Linked DNA regions of Endozoicomonas gorgoniicola. The protein of the gene in region 1 interacts with the protein of each later gene in a pairwise test. Links are inferred from orthologs where the notes say so. Each region holds a gene or a part of one and is shown in the gene's direction. Other genes may lie near its edges. The genes, in order: ligA and leuS.

What was found.
Region 2: the proteins of ligA (region 1) and leuS interact in binary tests that used the Escherichia coli proteins (3 or more experiments, as listed by UniProt). The link is inferred for Endozoicomonas gorgoniicola from one-to-one orthologs.

Annotation. Positions count from the first base shown.
Region 1 is NZ_JAPFCC010000001.1:3,544,131-3,553,837, reverse strand. What follows is about bases 4,485-7,377. They hold ligA (NAD-dependent DNA ligase LigA), read left to right. Parts: upstream 4,485-4,850; coding sequence 4,851-6,905; downstream 6,906-7,377. Other genes in these bases: NX722_RS16305 (transglycosylase SLT domain-containing protein), read left to right, coding at 6,902-7,377; zipA (cell division protein ZipA), read left to right, coding at 4,485-4,783. Also shown: chromosome segregation protein SMC, read left to right, coding at 80-3,589; more of zipA, read left to right, coding at 3,764-4,484; more of NX722_RS16305, read left to right, coding at 7,378-7,531; NX722_RS16300 (YdgA family protein), read left to right, coding at 7,546-8,997; NX722_RS16295 (YheU family protein), read right to left, coding at 9,055-9,285; NX722_RS16290 (hypothetical protein), read left to right, coding at 9,475-9,707. UniProt on the Escherichia coli protein: DNA ligase that catalyzes the formation of phosphodiester linkages between 5'-phosphoryl and 3'-hydroxyl groups in double-stranded DNA using NAD as a coenzyme and as the energy source for the reaction.
Region 2 is NZ_JAPFCC010000001.1:3,845,293-3,855,272, forward strand. The notes cover bases 2,842-6,007. They hold leuS (leucine--tRNA ligase), read left to right. Parts: upstream 2,842-3,206; coding sequence 3,207-5,807; downstream 5,808-6,007. Other genes in these bases: NX722_RS17520 (hypothetical protein), read left to right, coding at 2,842-3,116; NX722_RS17530 (response regulator), read right to left, coding at 5,881-6,007. Also shown: NX722_RS17505 (glycerol dehydrogenase), read left to right, coding at 1-209; NX722_RS17510 (SCP2 sterol-binding domain-containing protein), read left to right, coding at 267-626; NX722_RS17515 (hypothetical protein), read left to right, coding at 891-1,955; more of NX722_RS17520, read left to right, coding at 2,100-2,841; more of NX722_RS17530, read right to left, coding at 6,008-6,285; NX722_RS17535 (hypothetical protein), read left to right, coding at 6,525-7,490; NX722_RS17540 (MATE family efflux transporter), read left to right, coding at 7,678-9,042; NX722_RS17545 (lactoylglutathione lyase family protein), read right to left, coding at 9,114-9,626; NX722_RS17550 (phospholipase D family protein), read right to left, coding at 9,669-9,980.

The DNA of each region.
Region 1 (9,707 bases):
CAGGCAACACTCGAGGACAGGGAATGGGGGCCGCGAGGCGGCATGCTGTGGCCCCGAAAGCGATGAGCTAAAGGATAAGATGCGTCTAAAATCGATCAAACTGGCCGGTTTCAAATCATTTGTGGACCCAACCGTGGTTCATTTTCCCTCCAATATGAGTGGTGTGGTCGGGCCTAACGGGTGCGGTAAGTCTAATATTATCGACGCTGTGCGCTGGGTGATGGGCGAGTCTTCCGCCAAGCACCTGCGTGGCGAGTCCATGACCGATGTTATTTTCAAGGGGTCAAACAGTCGCAAACCGGCTGCCAAAGCGTCGGTTGAGTTGGTCTTTGACAACAACGAAGGCCGGGTGACCGGAGAATACGCGGCATTCAGCGAAATCTCCGTGAAGCGTCTGCTTACCTCTGAAGCCAAGAATTTCTATTACCTCAACGGAACCAAATGTCGTCGGCGGGATGTAATGGATATCTTTCTGGGGACAGGTCTCGGACCTCGCAGCTATGCCATCATCAGTCAGGGGATCGTGTCCAACCTGGTGGAATCCAAGCCGGAAGAACTGCGCGTCTTTATTGAAGAAGCCGCTGGCATCTCCAAATACAAAGAACGCAGGCGGGAAACCGAAAACCGCATTCGTCGTACCAATGAAAACCTTGAACGTCTGACTGACCTGCGTGAAGAGCTGGGTCGGCGTCTTGGACATTTGCAGCGTCAGGCACAGGCTGCGGAAAAGTATAAGGAATTTAAAGGCGAAGAGCGCCTGAAAAAGGCTCAGTTGCAGGCACTGCGCTGGAAAACCATTGATGAAGGTGCGAAGTCTCAGGAACACGTTATCAGTGAGCTGGAAGTTCAGCTGGAAGCAGCTGTCAGCCAACAGCGCTCAGCAGATGCCCGTTCGGAGGAAGACCGTGCCGCGCAGATGGAACTGAGCGATCACTTCCACGAGACTCAGGCTAAATTCTACGGCACCGGCAATGAAGTTACCCGCATCGAGCAGACTTTGCGCCACCGTGAAGAGCGGGCGAAAGAGCTGAGTCATGATCTTGAACAGCTGGAACACAGTTGGCAGGAAGCCCGTGAACAGATGGCGGATGATCAGGAACAGCTGGAGCTGCTCGAAGCCGAGAAACTGGAGATTGAACCTGAGCTGGAAATGCTGCTGGAGCAGGAAGCCGGTTCCGGTGATGCGCTGGCTCAGGCGGAAGAAGAGATGCACCGGCTGCAGCAGGAATGGGATCAGTTTAACCAGCGTTCCCATGAACCTCGTCGTACGGCAGAAGTCGAACAGTCCCGCATTCAACACGCTGAACAGGTGATTCAGCGTCTGTCCGAGCGAGACCAGCGCCTGAAAGGCGAACTGGATGGCCTTGGCGGTGGTGAAGACCAGGAAGAAATTGAACTGCTGGCTGAGCGTCTGACCGAACTGGAAATGACGCGTGAGACTCAGGAACTGCGTCAGGAAGATACCCTGACCGAAATCGAACAGAATCGTACGGCAGTGGATGAACGACTGGAGCAGCGTGATCGCAGCCGTTCTGAACTCAGTACCCTGCGTGGTCGGCATGCCTCTCTGGAAGCCTTGCAACAGGCCGCCATGGGGCAGGATACCGGCGTACTGGTGTGGATGGAAGAACATGGGTTGCAGAACCGTCCCCGGCTGGCAGAAAAACTGCAGGTGGACAGTGGCTGGGAGCTGGCCATGGAAACGGTTTTGGGCGACAGTTTGCAGGCATTATGTGTCGATGGCTTTGATCCGGTTGCCAGTTTTCTCGGTAATCTGGAACAGGGTTCAGCCATATTGCTGGATTCCAGCCAGACCGTAACACCGCAGGCGGATAAATCGGGGCTGGTGGCTCTGGCCAGTAAAGTGGTGGCTGGTAGTGAAGCCCTGCCATTGCTGGCCGGTATTTTTACCTGTGAATCGCTGGACAAAGCGTTAGGGCTGCGTGCGTCACTGGAACCCCATGAATCGATCATTACCCCGGAAGGTATCTGGCTGTCCCGCAGCTGGCTGCGGGTTAATCGCAGTGCCGATAACAGCTCGGGGGTGCTTGAACGGCAGCAGGAGCTGGAAGCGCTGACCATTAAACTGGAACAGTTGGAGCAGACTCTCGAACAGTTGGCCGAGGACCTGCAAAACCACAGAGAGAAGGGCGATGTTCTGGAAAGTCTCCGTAAGGAAATTCAACAGCAGTTGTCTGATCTGAACCGGCAGCAGGGTGAAGTGCGTGCTGACTTACAGGGGCGCAAAGTCCGGTTGGAGCAGTTTTCTGAGCGACGCAGGCGTCTGGAGCAGGAACTGGCGGATTGTCGGGAACAGCAATTGCTTGAGCAGGAGCAAGTGAATGAATCCCGCCTGAAATTGCAGGAAGCTCTGGACCTTATGGAATACGACAGCAGTCATAAAGATGAACTGCTGGAAAAACGTGAACGTTGTCGTGAAAAGCTGGAAGACGTGCGACAGCGCTCCCGTCACGATAAAGAGCGTTCCCATCAGCTGGCACTGCGACAACAGAGCATCAACAGTCAGGTCATGTCATTGCGGGCAGCCATCGAACGGCTGAGCCAGCAGTCCACTAAACTGCGTGAGCGAAGGGAACTGTTACAGGCTTCCCTGAATGAATCCCACTCACCTGAAGGTGAATTACAGGAGCAGCTGGAAGCTTTGCTGACGCGTCGGCTGGAAGAAGAAGAGGCCATGCAGACCGCCCGCAGTGAACTGGAAAAGGTTGAACAGCATCTGCAACAATATGAGAAAGAGCGTCAGGCCGCTGAGCAGAAAGCACAGACTGCCCGTTCCCGTCTGGAAAAACTGCGTATGGACTGGCAGGGCATGCAGGTACGCCGGACGACACTGGCTGAACAGTTAAAAGAAGATCAGTTTGACCTGCAAACGGTGCTGGCTAATATGCCGGAAGAGGCTTCAGAGCAGGGCTGGGAGTATGAACTGGAACGTCTGCAGGCTCGGATTGAACGACTTGGGGCGATCAATCTGGCAGCGATTGAAGAGTATGAAACCCAGTCTGAACGCAAAAACTATCTGGACGCCCAGAACGAAGATCTGGAATCTGCGCTGGAAACGTTAGAGAATGCAATCAGGAAGATTGACCGGGAAACCCGGCAACGTTTCAAGAATACCTTTGATAAGGTAAATTCAGGTCTGCAGGATCTGTTTCCCAGAGTGTTCGGCGGAGGCCGGGCTTATCTGGAACTGACGGGCGAAGATCTGCTGGATACCGGTGTGGCGATCATGGCACAGCCGCCCGGTAAAAAGAACAGTACTATCCACCTGTTATCCGGCGGGGAAAAGGCACTGACTGCCATTGCGCTGGTTTTTGCCATCTTCCAGTTGAATCCATCGCCGTTCTGTATGCTGGACGAGGTGGATGCGCCACTGGATGACGCTAACGTTGGCCGCTATGCAAAAATGGTGTCGGAGATGAGTGACAAGGTACAGTTCATCTACATCACCCACAACAAGATTGCAATGCAGGCGGCTAATCAGCTGGTGGGGGTTACCATGCAGGAGCCTGGAGTTTCCCGGCCGGTGTCTGTGGATATTGAAGAAGCAGCTGCTATGGCTGCAATGTAGTAGCGGTGTAGCAGTAATGTAGTATAACAACATGGTCGTGTATTGCTTTCAAGGTAGTCCGATTCATGTATTTTTGATGTACCATTGAATGAAATACACCTTATTTTTCCGGTTCGGGAGTCAGGTAGTAAGCACTGAGCAACCGGAAAGTGCGGTAAGACGGATGGCATGGACATGAGTTTACGAGAGTGGCTGATAGTAATCGGAGTTATCGTCATTATTGGAGTAATTATTGATGGATACCGCCGTATGCGTCTGGCTCGTAAACGAGCCTCTGAGTTGACGTTTGGAATTGAAGAAGTAAAAGGCTACGACGAGTCATTTTCCAGTGAGCTGCCCAATGGCGGCGCGCGTCCCACCAGTGCGCAGGATGAACTGCCAGAAACTGAGGCGGTTGAGTCTGATGCACCAAAACGTGTACGCAGGGAAGATCGGTCAAATCGTTTTGACCGTATCGAACCGGATTTTGACAGCATGGACTTTGGCTCAGCCATTGAACCAGGGCTGGATCTGTCCGAGCCGTTAGCCAGTGGTCGTGCAGGAAACGTGGAGACCGGGTTTGAACAGCCTGCTGCACCTTCTGTCGATGACCAGCCACAACCGATGGATGAGATTAAGCCTTTACAGCATAAAATCCGGGATGGTGCAGACTCCGTAGCAGCGATGGCTGAGCCTGCTGCTCCAGAGACAAGGGCTAAGCAACGACCTGTCAGGAAGGTGGAAAAGGACAAGGAAAAGCTGTCTGACCGCCCTGCTATTGAAGAAGTGATCGTCATTAACGTGCTGGCTAAAAACAATGAGCTGTTTGATGGTACCCGCCTGCTGCAAAGTGTACTGACGGCTGGCATGCGCTTTGGTGATCGGTCGATTTTCCATCGCTACAGCAGCAAAGACGGCAGTGGACAGATACAGTTCAGCCTTGCCAACGGTGTAAAACCGGGTACGTTTGATATCGAACAGATGGAAGCGACAGAAACGACGATTCTCAGCCTGTTTCTGTGCCTGCCCGGACCGGAAGCACCGCAGAAAGCCTTTGCCCAGATGGAAGAAACTGCAAAGCAGCTGGCACTGGATCTTGGCGGTGAACTCAAGGATGAGAATATGAGTGTAATGACCCAGCAGACACTGGAGCATTGTCGCCAGCGCATTCGTGATTACGAACGTAAGCAGCTGGCGATCAAGCTTTCTCACTAATTCTCTTGTCAGCCCCGTCGTTGTTAAATGTTATTTAAAAGACGGGGCTTTAATACTCTCCCGGACCATGACTGACCTAAATCTATTCTCTCAGGAAGATGTTGAGCAGGAAATTCAGGACCTGCGTCAGCAGATTAACCACCACAACCATCGTTATTACGTGCTGGATGATCCACAGATCAGTGACGCCGCTTACGACCAGTTACTGCAACGCCTGAAACAACTGGAAACCGACAATCCGGAATTGATCACCGGAGATTCTCCTACTCAGCGTGTCGGTGCTGCCCCCCTGAAAGAGTTTGGTCAGGTTCGTCATGAACTGCCGATGCTGTCGCTGGATAATGCCTTCGATGAAGCCGACCTGCAGGATTTTAACCGTCGTGTAAAAGAGCGTCTGACCGCTACGGCTGATATCGAATACGCCTGTGAACCCAAGCTGGATGGTATTGCCGTCAGTTTGCTGTACGAGAATGGCATTCTGGTTCGTGGTGCTACCCGTGGTGACGGTACCACCGGGGAAGATATCACCCAGAATGTTCGGACTATTTCATCCATACCGCTTAAACTCATGGGGAAAGGCTGGCCTGAACGGCTGGAAGTGCGCGGTGAAATCTTCATGCCCAAAGCCGGTTTTGAAACGATGAATGCCCGCGCCCGTGCCAGAGAAGAAAAGGTCTTTGTCAATCCCCGTAATGCGGCTGCGGGCAGTTTGCGGCAGCTGGATTCCAGAGTGACGGCACGTCGTCCTCTGGATATGTACTGTTACAGTGCCGGTATTGTCGAAGGGGGTAGCCTGCCTGATAAACACGCTGACATTCTGGAACAGTTCAGTCAGTGGGGGCTGCGCATTAACCCTGAAATGCAGGTCGTCACCGGTATTAAAGCCTGTGAAGATTACTACGGACAGCTGGCAGAAAAACGACAGAGTTTACCTTATGAAATAGACGGCATTGTCTACAAGGTAAATGACCTGGCTTTGCAGGAACAGCTGGGTTTTGTGGCTCGCGCACCACGCTGGGCGATTGCCCGCAAGTTTCCAGCGCAGGAAGAGATGACCCTGCTGAAAGACGTTGAGTTTCAGGTGGGGCGAACTGGTGCGGTAACGCCTGTCGCCAGACTGGAGCCTGTGTTTGTGGGGGGCGTTACGGTCAGTAATGCCACGTTGCACAATATGGATGAAATTATCCGCCTCGATCTGAAAATAGGTGATACGGTCATTGTGCATCGGGCGGGTGATGTTATCCCTAAAGTGGTGGGTGTTGTTCATTCCCGCCGGCCTTCAGACGATCAGCTGCGAGATGTTGTTATGCCGGACACCTGTCCGGTGTGTGATTCTGAAATCGAGCAGGATGAAGGTGAAGCATCGGCACGTTGTTCCGGTGGTTTGTTCTGTTCCGCGCAGCGTAAGGAAGCCATTAAGCATTATGCGTCCCGCAAGGCGCTGGATATTGAAGGGCTGGGCGATAAACTGGTGGACCAGCTGGTGGCAAAAGGCCTGATTAATACCGTTGCCGACCTCTACAAACTGACGGTAGAACAGGTTTCCGGCCTGGAGCGAATGGGTAAAAAGTCAGCCACCAACCTGATTAATGCCCTGGATCGCAGTCGTACGACAACCCTTGCCCGTTTTATTTATTCTCTGGGTATTCGGGAAGTGGGAGAGGCGACGGCACGCAGTCTGGTCAGCCACTATAAAGAACTGGAAGCCATTCGTTCAGCCTGTGTTGATGATCTGCAAACTGTTGATGATGTGGGTCCTGTTGTGGCGTCGCATATCGAGAAATTTTTCCGTCAGCCTCATAATAAGGACGTGATTGCAGAACTGCTGGAGCAGGGGGTTACATGGGCCGCTATTGAAGCACCGGCTGAAGACGTAGCACAACCACTGGCCGGAGAAACCTGGGTATTGACCGGCTCCCTGCATTCTATGACCAGAGATCAGGGAAAAGAGATTCTGCAACAACTGGGCGCTAAGGTATCCGGGTCTGTTTCAGCAAAAACCACCGTATTGCTGGCCGGAGAAAAAGCAGGATCGAAGTTAACCAAAGCACAGAATCTTGGGGTTAAAGTGATTTCCGAAGACGATTTCATAGCACTGAAAGCGGACTGGGGCGTTGAATGATACAAATATCGGCCTTGTTCTTAAGAAAAAGCTTTTCTAAAAATAGCCACACTAAGAAACTGGGGGGGCTGATCCTGTTGATCAGCCTGCTGTTAAGCGGGTGCAGTAGTACGGCTCCGCCTTCTGACAGGCATAACCTGTGTAGCATCTTCAGAGAAAAGCCCAGCTGGTATAAGGCGGCAAAAAAATCCCAGAAGAAGTGGGGAACCCCTGTGCAGGTACAGATGGCGATTATGTATCAGGAATCCAGCTTCAGACACAACGTTCGGCCGCCTCGCCCTTACTTCCTGTTTATTCCGCTACCGCGTAAATCTTCAGCCTATGGTTATGCCCAGGCGCAGGACGGTACCTGGCAGGAATATCTGGATGAAACCGGAGGCTGGTTTAAAAGCCGTGATGACTTTGCTGACGCAATTGATTTTATTGGCTGGTACACCAATAAAGCCCGTCGTGTGAATGGGGTATCCCTGTGGCGGGCTGATCAGTTGTATCTCAACTATCACGAAGGTATGGGGGGGTATCGCCGTGGTACTCACAAGAGTAAGCCATGGCTGATGAATACGGCACGACGTGTAAAGAGTCGGGCCAGTAATTATGGCGAGCAACTGCGTCGCTGCAAACTATAAGTAAGAAGTAATCAATGACGAATACAAAAAAATTATGGATATCCGGTATGGCCGGACTGGCAGGCCTGGCGGTACTGGGTATGCCAGCCCTGAACGGTTTTATTCTTGAAAGCCGTTTGAAGAATGATCTGGTCAATCTGGCAGAGCAGCACGACTATCGTGTTGAAAACCTGTCCATCAGTCGGGGTTATGGCAGTACGGATCTGGAACTGACACTTCAGGGAACGGGCTTGCGCAAGATTAACGGTCAGGCGCTGGAACTGACCGGTACTCTGAATCATGGCTCTCTGTTTTCTGTGCCGGGCATGATCTCCGGTGATCTGGACGTTAACTATTACACGTATGAGCAGGGTGTTCGTTTTACCATGCCCGGAACCATCAGTGGTTCTATGAATCTGAACGGTTCCGTATCCGCCAGACTGACCACAGAAGGTATTGAATGGCCTCTGGATCCGGAATCGGTGCTGACTTTACAGGTTGACCCAGCAGAGGGGCAGCTGACCAGCCAGGGCTCCGGAACCGTTGCTGTGGATATGGAACCTCTGGTCTGGACGGTGCATGAAAACAGTGAGCCCCTGTTTCGCATGGCCATGAATTCTCCGGTGGTGGAATTCAGTACCCATGAACAGAGCTGGTCCATGACGGCTCCGGAAGTCTCTTACTCTGTGCCTTCCGTTTCTTCCGATGTATTGCTGGTTGTGGATAACTTTCAGGCTGAAGGTGAGCAGACAACGGCTAATGACCAGCTGAGCAGTCATATGGTCATGAGTACTGGCTCAGTGACTGTTCCGCTATTGTCCGACCAGGGGCTGGATAATCTGATTGAAGGGTTAAGCATCAGTTCCAGCGTGGAAAATCTTGACAGGAATCTGCTTGAACGTATCCCTGAACTGCTGGGGCGCGGTGATGCTGAACAGGTCATGTCGGTTGACGATGCTGGTCTGTGGTTACGGGATTTAATCAGTACTCAGCCACGTATTGCGGTTGATGAAGTCTCGGTACAGACCAGCAAAGGACATTTTTCTTTTGCCTTTGATCTGACAGGTACAGACAAAACTAAAGCATTTGTAGAACAGTTTCTGGATAACCCACCTCAGACACCGATAGAAGAAAGCCTGATGACTCATGCAGCGATGCAGTCGCTGGCTGTGTCTGCTTCTGTTCATTTGTCCGATGAGCTGCTGGACTGGGGCTGTGAATATATTCCTCAGCAAATGGTTCAGGAGCAGGGCGGGAAGCCAGCGGAAGCGGTACTTTACACTTCCATGTGTCAGACCATGGTGAACAGTGGTGACTTCCTTACCGCTTCCTGTCTGCAATTTCAGGATTCCGGTGAGCAGATGCAATGCCTGAACAGCATGCAGCAGGCTAAAGCGGTCTGGCAGGAAAGCAGAACCCTGAAAATGGCTCTGGAAGATGGGTTGCTGATGTTGAATGGTGTGGAGTTGACACAGTTTCCGCTTTGAGGAGTTGGCTGTTGGCTTTTAGCCAACAGCCAACAGCCAACAGCAATATATGCTTCCTTAATGGCTACCATCCATCGCGGCTACCATATTTCTCGGCACAATATTAACGCTGGCCAGGTTCGGGTCAAAAACAACCACGACTTCCCCTTGCTGTAGCTGTTTCAGGACACTTTCTATTTTTTGTTCCAGAGGCTGGTCGTAGCCATTGTCGGTGCCATCGCGGGTGACAAATTCTTCAATCAGGTTGTTGAGTGTATCGGGTTCAATGTCCTTATAAGGTATGATCATTCAGCGTTCTGCCAACAAACATTATTCGAAGGGATAAAATAGCACTTTTGTTCCGAAATAAATATCAGGGCGAATTCAGAATACTTCCTGTCAGTTCACATTGTGCTTAAAAAATAAATTGGTAACTGTCTGCGTTCTTTAAGATAACTGTCTATTCTTAGCGTTCATTTTCTAGAGCCTGTAGATAATATGCGACAGTTCTTTTCTTTGTTATTGGGTAGCCTGCTAGCGGGTTTTTTATTTCCCGGTAGTGCAGAGTCGAGCGTCGAACCATTCAATGCCACCTGGCCGGCAGCTCTTGATGAACAGCACCCTGTTATTGAGATTCAGCCTGACGGCACGATTAAAGATGATGGGACTAACTGTGTTCTGGTCGGTCCTGATGCCACTGCAACCGTTTATCTGGTTGCTCCTCCGCAATT
Region 2 (9,980 bases), 300 kb from region 1 along the record:
TTCAGGAAGTCATTGATTTCTGTCGTTCAGTTGGGCTGCCTACCTGTCTGGCTGACCTGGGGGTAACGGACGTAACGAGAGAAAAACTGATGCCGGTGGCGGAAGCAGCCAGCGTAGAAGGCGAAACCATTCATAACTTGCCTTTCGAAGTGACTGCAGAAGCGGTTCTGGCGGCTTTGTTAACTGCTGACAAGCTGGGCTCTCGATAATTTAACAGGTTCCCGATAACTCTGCTCAAGAGCAGAAACAAATGTCCCCGGCATTTTATGGCAATGTCAGGGGGCGACAATAACAACAACGGAGAAATAGTAATGGCAGATATGAAGCAAGTCCTCAGCGACCTGTCCGGGCGTTTTGATACCGATGCAGCCGCTGGCCTTAACGTTGTCTTCCAGTTCGATATCACTGATGGTGATCCATTTCATATCGACGTTAACGACGGCACTTTTGCCGTCGTTGAAGGCACCAGTGATAACCCGGGCGTCAGCCTGATTGCTGATTCCGACACCTTTGTCGGCATCATGACCGGCGAAATAAATGGCATGCAGGCCTTTATGACCGGCAAGCTGCGCACCGAAGGCAATATGATGCTCGCCAGCAAACTGGGTGAGCTGTTCAAGCAGTAGAATCGCTCACTACTTCCAGCTCATCACAACAGAACACTCTCAGTCAGTCATGTGACTGCTGCTCATGGCTGATTGAGAGTTCCTTTTTACTCCCGCTGCAATACCTGCACACCTACCTGCAATACCTGCACACCTACCTGCAATACCTGCACACTTAACTGCCATCGAAAAAGTCACCCGCCAATATAAATTGAACTATATTTCTTCATTGTTCGTATTCACAATCGGATTTGGAAAAATGCTCAGATCCACAAGTTCAGTTCAATGAACAAGTTATTTTACGCACTGCTCTTAACGCCATTCTTCACGATTGCTTCAACCAACACTCATGCCGAAGTCGTCTATCAGCTAGCTGGCATAGATTCAGCAGGAACAGCGGTTGTCATAGAAAATTCTGGTGCTGAAAACTGGCAGGTCGTGTTTGAAAACACTCTCGAGGGCTGCAGGGCAGAAGCAAATGGTAATTTAAATGATTTTTTTCCAAATGCCTCTCACCAACCTTTGGACAAAAATCAGTTTGCTTTTGGCTGTTCTAATGGTTATGTGTTTATTGCCGAAAATGGCAAGCCCGCTGATTCTGTCCAGCTTCCCACAAGTTACATGTTCTGGTATGACACAGCATCTTTTTATAAAAATGAGAAGATTGGGATTTTTCTTGAATCGAAAACGTCACCCGTATTGATAGTGTTCAACAAAGAGTTTAACGATACCTTTGGAAAAAACTGGCTGTTTGCTGCCCAGAAAGGCAACCTGTTTATTATTGATATCAATACAAAACAACTCGTTTCAATACCAAGCTGGCCTATATATTTGGGCTTTTATGGCTATAGTTACCTGCGAATGGGCAATGATCGACACAACATCGATTATACCCTGCCAATGGCGGGGTTTGATATTTATAAGGACAAACAAGACACATTTCATTTGCTGGGGGCAATGGAATTACCCAGTGAAAAAACAAAAAAACCTAAGCTTCTTATTCAACGCCTGCCCCTACCCGACGGCACTCCCGGGCAACAATGGCAAAATCAGCCAGGTAATCCCCCGGCACATTACCATGCTCCCTCTAATTACGGCTCTGACAAATTCAATTGTGATATAGCCGACTGGCGATCCGGCATTCTGGGAGAAGATCTTCCCAAGAGTTGCCACTGGCCTCATAAACTAAACAAGCCTCCTGCCCCCAGAGAGCTAAAAGGCTTAACGGGCGATCAGCCTCAGCTGGATCATTACCACTCCCATATCACCTTTGAAAGATCACCTGACAATACCGATTACAGCGTTCGCATGCGCACAAACGAAAATGCTTTTGGCTGGCAAGAGCTGTAAAGAAAGCTGCCCCGGGTGGTTTCACGGAGGCATCCTGAAAAACTTATTACAAGAAAGTTGCTAATGAACCAATTGAGCTATCCTGCTGTGAGCTTCAGTACTGCAAACTGTGCTGGCTAATTCATAAACTCAAGGGTTTGCTTTATGGAATGGTTATTTAAAACACTATTTTTTTCTACCGTTATCCTGAGTGCCTCAACAAACGTTAAAGCACGCCTCGTTCACCAGCTGGCCACAGTAGGCGATAATGGGAATGCCGTTGTCATTGAATACTCATACGGTTCATGGACAAGTGCCTTTAGTGGCACTCTTGCTGACTGTCCAATAGAAAAGCCTGATAAATCAGGCCACCCCAGGCCTAAAATTTTTCAAGACCTGGGCAACGGTGAGTTTGCTTTCGCCTGCTCTAATGGTCGTATATACATTGGCAGAAGTGGTCAATCCAAATCCATTGAGTCTGTCAAGCTTCCCACACGTTCGTTGATCTGGTTTAATGCTGAAGATTTTCAATTTCATTATAAACTCCTATTTCCCATTACAATAAAACCATGGCAACGATCTCCTGCCTACTTAGCTTTCCACACTGAATTTAATCGTGCTTTTGGGAAAAACTGGCTATTCGTTATGCAAAAAGGCTATCTCTTTATCATTGATATTGATAGAAGGAAGCTTGTTAACTTTAATCAGGGAGTCATCGTTTCTAGTAGATTTCTGTCAATAGGTGAAGAGCGGATAAATATTGACAAGACCAAGCCGATGACCGGGTTTGATATCTACAAGGATGAACAGGGTAACTTTAACTTAGCAATAGCTTTTGAACAAAAATCACTCTCCAGCAAGACTCGAAAATCAACCAGTATTATGAAACTGTCTCTTGCCGGGGGGATACCTGGCAGCGAGTGGATAAATATTCCAAACGAAGCCAGAGAGCATAACCCTATGCCGCACACCTCTGACGAATTCAAATGCGCTATAGGCAGGCTTTCAGCAGTTCAAAAAGAGTACGCTGTTCCCAACACCTGCCATTACCCCTTAGGCCGTCTTCCTGAGCCGCCAACTCCAAACAAGCTGGAAATACCAGGTATTCAGATTAAGCATGATGCCTACCACTCCTATGCACCCTATGAGAAAGAGTCATTTGCTGGCAGGGAAGAGCTGTAAAGAATGCTATCCCAAGCGGTTTCACTGAGGTATCCTTGGCCGTTTAAACCCAATACCTGATTCTCGATAGAGCTATTTATTAGAGCTATGATGGAAGAGCATTACCACCCGCATCAGATCGAAACTGATGCCCAGTCTTACTGGGAAAAAAACAACAGCTTTGCTGTGACCGAGGACGAAGGAAAGGAGAAATACTACTGCCTTTCCATGTTCCCATACCCCAGTGGTCGACTACACATGGGTCACGTTCGCAACTACACCATTGGTGACGTGATTTCCCGCTATCAACGCATGCAGGGCAAAAATGTCATGCAACCAATGGGTTGGGATGCCTTCGGTCTGCCTGCGGAAAACGCAGCCATTAAAAACAAGACCGCCCCCGCCCCGTGGACTTACGAAAATATTGAGTACATGAAAGGCCAGCTGAAGCGTCTGGGCTTTGGTTACGACTGGGACCGCGAACTGGCAACCTGTCAGCCGGATTACTACAAGTGGGAACAGTGGTTCTTCACCAAACTGTATGAAAAAGGTTTGGTGTACAAGAAAATGTCCAACGTTAACTGGTGTCCGAACGACGCGACGGTACTGGCTAATGAACAGGTTGAAGACGGACGCTGCTGGCGCTGTGACACTCTGGTAGAGCGCAAAGAGCTGCCACAGTGGTTTATCAAAATCACAGACTACGCCGACGAACTGCTGGCTGACCTGGACAAGCTGGAAGAGTGGCCGGAACAGGTCAAGGCGATGCAGCGTAACTGGATTGGCCGTTCTGAAGGTGTGCAGATGACCTTCAAACTTGCTAACCCGATAGCTGGTGCGCCGGAAGACTTCCAGATTTATACCACCCGTCCGGACACCGTGATGGGTATTACTTACGTGGCTCTTGCCGCAGAGCACCCACTGACCAAAGCCGCAGCTGCCAGCAATGAAAAACTGGCTGCATTCATTGATGAGTGCAAGAGCAACGGTGTCACTGAAGCCGAAATGGCGACCATGGAAAAAATGGGTGTTGATACCGGCCTGCGTGCTATTCACCCGATCACAGGCCGTGAAGTACCGGTCTGGGCAGCAAACTTCGTACTGATGGATTACGGCACTGGCGCGGTGATGTCAGTTCCGGGTCATGACCAGCGCGACTATGAGTTTGCCCAACGCTTTGGTCTGCCCATTGAACAGGTTATCGAACCTCTGAACGCTGATGCAGAGTGCGACCTGACCAAAGCCGCTTACACCGAAAAAGGTAAGCTGGTGAACTCCGGCGAATTCGATGGTATGCACTTTGAAGCAGCCTTCAATGCAATCTGCGACAAACTGGTTGCCGAGGGCAAAGGCGAAAAGCAGGTGAACTATCGTCTGCGTGACTGGGGTGTGAGCCGCCAGCGCTACTGGGGCGCGCCTATCCCGATGAAATATCTGGAAGACGGAACTGAAATTCCTGTTCCTCTGGAAGAATTGCCGGTACGCCTGCCGGAAGATGTGGAAATGAATGGCGTTCAGTCCCCGATCAAGGCTGATCCTGAGTGGGCAAAAACCACTCATAACGGTGCAGCGGCAACACTGGAAACCGATACCTTCGATACCTTTATGGAGTCCAGCTGGTACTACGCCCGTTACTGTTCTCCACAGTCCGATGACCAGATGCTGGACCCGGCTGCTGCCAACTACTGGCTGCCGGTTGACCAGTACATCGGTGGTATTGAGCATGCAGTGATGCACCTGCTGTACTCCCGCTTCTTCCACAAGCTGCTGCGTGATGCCGGTCTGGTGGATAGCGACGAGCCGTTCAAGCGCCTGCTGTGTCAGGGTATGGTTCTGGCGGACACGTTCTACAAGCTGGACGAAAAAGGCGTTAAACAGTGGATCGCGCCCACCGACGTTGACATGGAGTTCGACGACAAAGGTCGTCTGGTAAAAGCGACGCTGAACGAGACGGGCGAAACCGTTGAACACGCGGGCATGAGTAAGATGTCCAAGTCCAAGAACAACGGTATTGATCCGCAGGAGATGATCAACCAGTACGGTGCCGACACCATTCGTCTGTACACCATGTTTGCTGCGCCTCCCGAGCAGACTCTGGAGTGGTCTGAAAGTGCCGTTGAAGGCGCTCACCGCTTCCTGCGTCGTTTCTGGAAACAGGTGGCAGACCATGTTGCAGGTGTTGACACCGTTGCTCTGGATCTGAATGTCCTGAGCAAGGAACAAAAAGACCTGCGTCGTAAGACTCACGAAACCATTAAGAAGGTATCTGACGACTGCGCCCGTCGTCTGACCTTCAACACCGCCATCGCTGCCATCATGGAACTGAACAACGCCCTGAGCAAGTTCAGGGACAACAGCGAGCAAGGTCGTGCCGTTATGCGTGAAGCACTGGAAGCCACCACCCTGATGCTGGCTCCGATTGCACCACACGCCATGCACAGCATCTGGCAGTCACTGGGTCATACGGAAGCTGTCATTGGAGCCAGCTGGCCAGTGGTGGATGAATCGGCCCTGAAGAAAGACGCCATCACGATGGTGATTCAGGTCAATGGCAAGGTTCGCGCCAAGCTGGAAGTGCCTGCGGACATGGCTAAGGACGAAGTTGAAAAACTGGCTCTTGAGCAGGAAAACGTCACCAAATTTACCGATGGCAAGACCATTCGTAAGGTGATTGTAGTGCCGGGCAAGCTGGTGAATATTGTTGCCAACTGAGCTGCCAACTGAGCTGCTCGCTGATCATCGATAGATGATTCTGAAGAAAGACCGGTATTGCGCCGGTCTTTTTTTACGAGAGATAGCCAACCAGCGTCTGGTAAAGCAAATCCCGGTCAATCGGCTTGGTAAGGTAGTCGTCCATGCCTCGTTCCAGGGCTTTCTTTTTTAACTCATGAATGGCATGGGCGCTGAGCCCGATAATCAACTTCCGATCTAAACCCGCTTCTTCTTCGAACTGCCTGATGGCAGCAGTCGCATCGTAACCGTCCAGCACCGGCATTTCACAATCCATCAACACCAGTTGCCAGCGTTCATGGTTTTGCTGGTAACTGTCCAGAGCGATTTGCCCGTTTTCAGCAAACTCCGCCACGATACCGACTTTCTTTAACAGCTTTTTCATTACCATCTGATTAGCAGGGTTGTCTTCTGCCACCAGAATCTCTTTACCGTTAAGAATTGACTGATAGTCATCCAAGGTGCTCACCCTACTTATTCGCTACAGGTTTATACATCATCGGTTGCCGGAGGAAAAAACTTACCTTCAATCTTCTGAAACTATTGCCTCATGACAAAAAGCCGACTCTTTTACGGTAACCCATGAAAACCATCATCTGCCGGTAAAAAAGTCAGCAATTGCCTTAATCAATGGCCGGAAAGTCCGAAATACAAGAAATAAGCCTTTAACTCACATTAAATCAGCACAGGAAGAGATCTATGAAGCCCACGGCCAGTAATCTGCATGCAATGAAGCTGGAAGAAGCAGCTAACGCCCTGGGACACGATCTTGAAACAGGGCTGCCCATTGAGCCGGTTTCGATCATCGACAAGCCGGTGCTGGAAAGAAAGCCTACCTGCCATGACGACTTTCCCGCTATTAGCGAAAAAGCGACCAAAAACCAGGTGGATAGTTTTCTGAAGCAGGCGATTGAAAACAATCACCCCAAGCAGCTTTACTCTGTTTTCAGCTTCATGCTTGAACATGAATACACTCCCGAACAGATCATCCGGGCACTGGGTCATATCCATAAAGGAGCGGCGGATATGGAACCGGGGCTGCTGGAATGGGGGCTCTCCCACGAGGATGCCAAAATCAAAGGCATAAAAGGCAAGGCACTGTTTGTTGCTATTTTCATCCAGGTGCGGAACGAGCATTACAAAGCGGCCATTGATACCCTCGAACTGTCTAAAAAGCACCGTAAAGGGGTTCCCCATGATTTCACAGAAGGGATGGGTGATCTGGAAATCGAGGCATGGCTGGGCTTTATGGATGATGAGAAAAAGCAGGGTACTTCTCCCAAAATCATTCTGGATCAGTTAGAGCAACTGTGTGAACAGGGCATCTGGTCAAGGGATCTTGCCCAGTTTGGTGTACCGGTTGGAGCAGCCTGGTTCAGGGAACAGGCGTTAGAAGCCATGCAACAGGGTCAGTATTCTGATGCATTCAAATCCCTGGAAAAGGCCATAAACCTGCCCGAAGACAACCCCGAAGACACCTATTCCCTTTACAGCAACTGCATTTCGCAGGTGATACATCACCCCCGTTTTCAGACACAGATGACTCAGCAGCTGACAGAAGCCCTGTTCCACAAAATAGACCAGCTGCATAAAAAAGAGTTCTGGAACGAAGAGCTGAAACTGGCACAGAAAACACTGCTATCCCTCACCCCCAGAGGTATATAACTTCTAATCGCCATCCCCGCGAAGGCGGGGATTCAGTTACCAGATACCTACGCACTTTCCCCGATCTTCCCGTAGCTCAATACATTGCCGTTTCACTTTATGATATGTACTTCTGTACTACTTAATTGAACGAAAAAGGTTCAGGCGTCTGTCACTAACAGGGCAGACGCCTGCCGACCCTATCTTTATGAGCCAACTAAATCGGCTGGGTAATGCCCCCATCGGCAAATTACTCATGAATATGACACTGCCAGCATGCTCAGGCATTCTGGTTCTGATGATGTATAACATCATCGATACTATTATCGTCGGTCAGTATGCCGGTGCCATGGCTATTGCAGGAATGTCTGTCGTATTGCCTGTCAGCATGCTGATTCCGACTCTTGGCATGGGCATCGGCGTCGGTAGTTCATCCATTATCTCACGCAGCCTTGGGGCAAAGGATCTTGAAACCGCACGACTGGCTTTTGGTAATGCACTCTCACTGGCAGCACTGATCTGTACGACGGTTTCTGTGCTTAGCGGTATTTATGCGACTGAAATTCTCTCTGTGTTTGGTGGGCGCGGGGAGATACTTCCCTATGCCATGGAATATTACACCATCATTCTTATGGGGATTCCCATCCTGGGCTGCTGGATGTGTATGAACAATACACTGCGTGCTGAAGGCCTGACCAAATATTCTGTTATTGGCATGTGCCTGTCGTCGGCTATCAATCTGATACTGGATATCGTCTTTGTTATCTTTATGGATATGGGGCTGAAGGGTGCGGCTATCGCTACCGTTCTGTCCCAGATTGCCGGACTGGTTTACCTGTTGTCGTTTTATCTGCGTGGGGGCAGTCAGCTTAAAATCAAACGACAGTATTTCCGATGGGACAAAGCCATTATTCGTGAAACCCTGTCTCTTGGAGCATCTACCATTGGACGACAAGGTGCAGCCAGTGTCATGGTAATACTGCTTAACCAGAGTCTGTATTTATACGGAGGGCCTATAGCGGTTGCGGTTTATGGCATACTGCACAGAATCATCTCCCTGCTGTTTGTTCCGATTATTGGTATGACACAGGGCTTTCTGCCTATCGCAGGTTACAACTATGGCGCCAGACAGTATGACCGGGTTCTCGCAGTCGTCTATAAATCCATTCTGTTCGGAACCATTGTCTCCGGGGCTCTGGCAGTTCTGGCATGGAGTTTTCCGGAAACGCTGATTCAGCTGTTTACCAGTGATGAAACCGTTCTGGAGCTGGGGGTTCAGGGGCTGAAAACGATCACTGTCCTGATGCCACTGGCGGCAGCCCAGAACATTGCTGCTGGCTATTTTCAGGCGATAGGCAAGCCTGTTGCTGCATTTATTTTGACGCTAAGCCGACAGGTCTTAATTTTGATTCCGATGCTCTACCTGTTGCCACAGGTGTTTGAGCTGAAAGGCGTCTGGCTGGCCTTTCCGGTATCCGATGTCCTGGCCTGTATTCTGACACTGACTGTGTTTGCAAGGGAGCTGCCAAAGCTCAAGAAAGTGCAGCACAAAGCTGCATTACAGGCAGCATGAACAGCCCTTTGCGAATAAAAAAGTACTCACGGTGAAATAAGACCTGAAGCCCTTCTGGAGGAGGGCTGACTTCATTGACCGTAAGCGCCCGCAGAATACGTCAGCTCATAACTGTGCGAGTAAACTTCGAGAATATTGCCAAAAGGATCTTCCATATAGACCATCCGATAAGGTTTCTCACCGGGGAAATAGTACCTGACAGGCATTCTCTGCCTGCCACCATGGCGAACAATACGGTCTGCCAGTCCTTCTACATCCGGGTCCTGAACACAGAAATGAAAGACGCCGGTTTTCCAGTATTCAAAATTATTCTCAGGTGTTTCATGGTTGGGGAACTGAAAGACCTCGACACCTATCCGGTCACCCGTTGATAAATGGGCAATCCGAAAAGATCCCCAGCCACTGCCAAACACATCAGTACACATCACACCAATAGCACTGTCATCTTCCATGATGTCGGTGGGAGGCATAATCAGATACCAGCCCAGCACCTCGGTGTAAAATTCGACAGCTTTTTCAAGGTCAGGTACAGACAGCCCGATATGGCTGAAACTACGGGGATAAGGGTGTGTGCGGCTGGACATGAACAACTCCTGAAACGGGCTCGTTTCAGGAGTCAGCATAGACTACAACTGGCTTTCGATGGGAAAAATAGACAATAGCCGTATACTGGTACGCAGCAGCCAGGACGTTTCCGGGTCGGTTGTAGCATCGACTTCTCCCTGACCATTCACCCACTCAATCGTATTGCCGTTTTTTCTCAGCACCCAAGAGAGCTTTCGGTCTGCACCCAGTATTTCTTCTTTCATGTAAGTGACCAATTCTGGTGAATGGTAGATCACACCGTTTTCAGTATTTAGCCTGATGGAACGTGGATCAAGGTTCAGCGATCCGACAAACATGATATCGCCATCGATGATATAGGTCTTTGCGTGCAG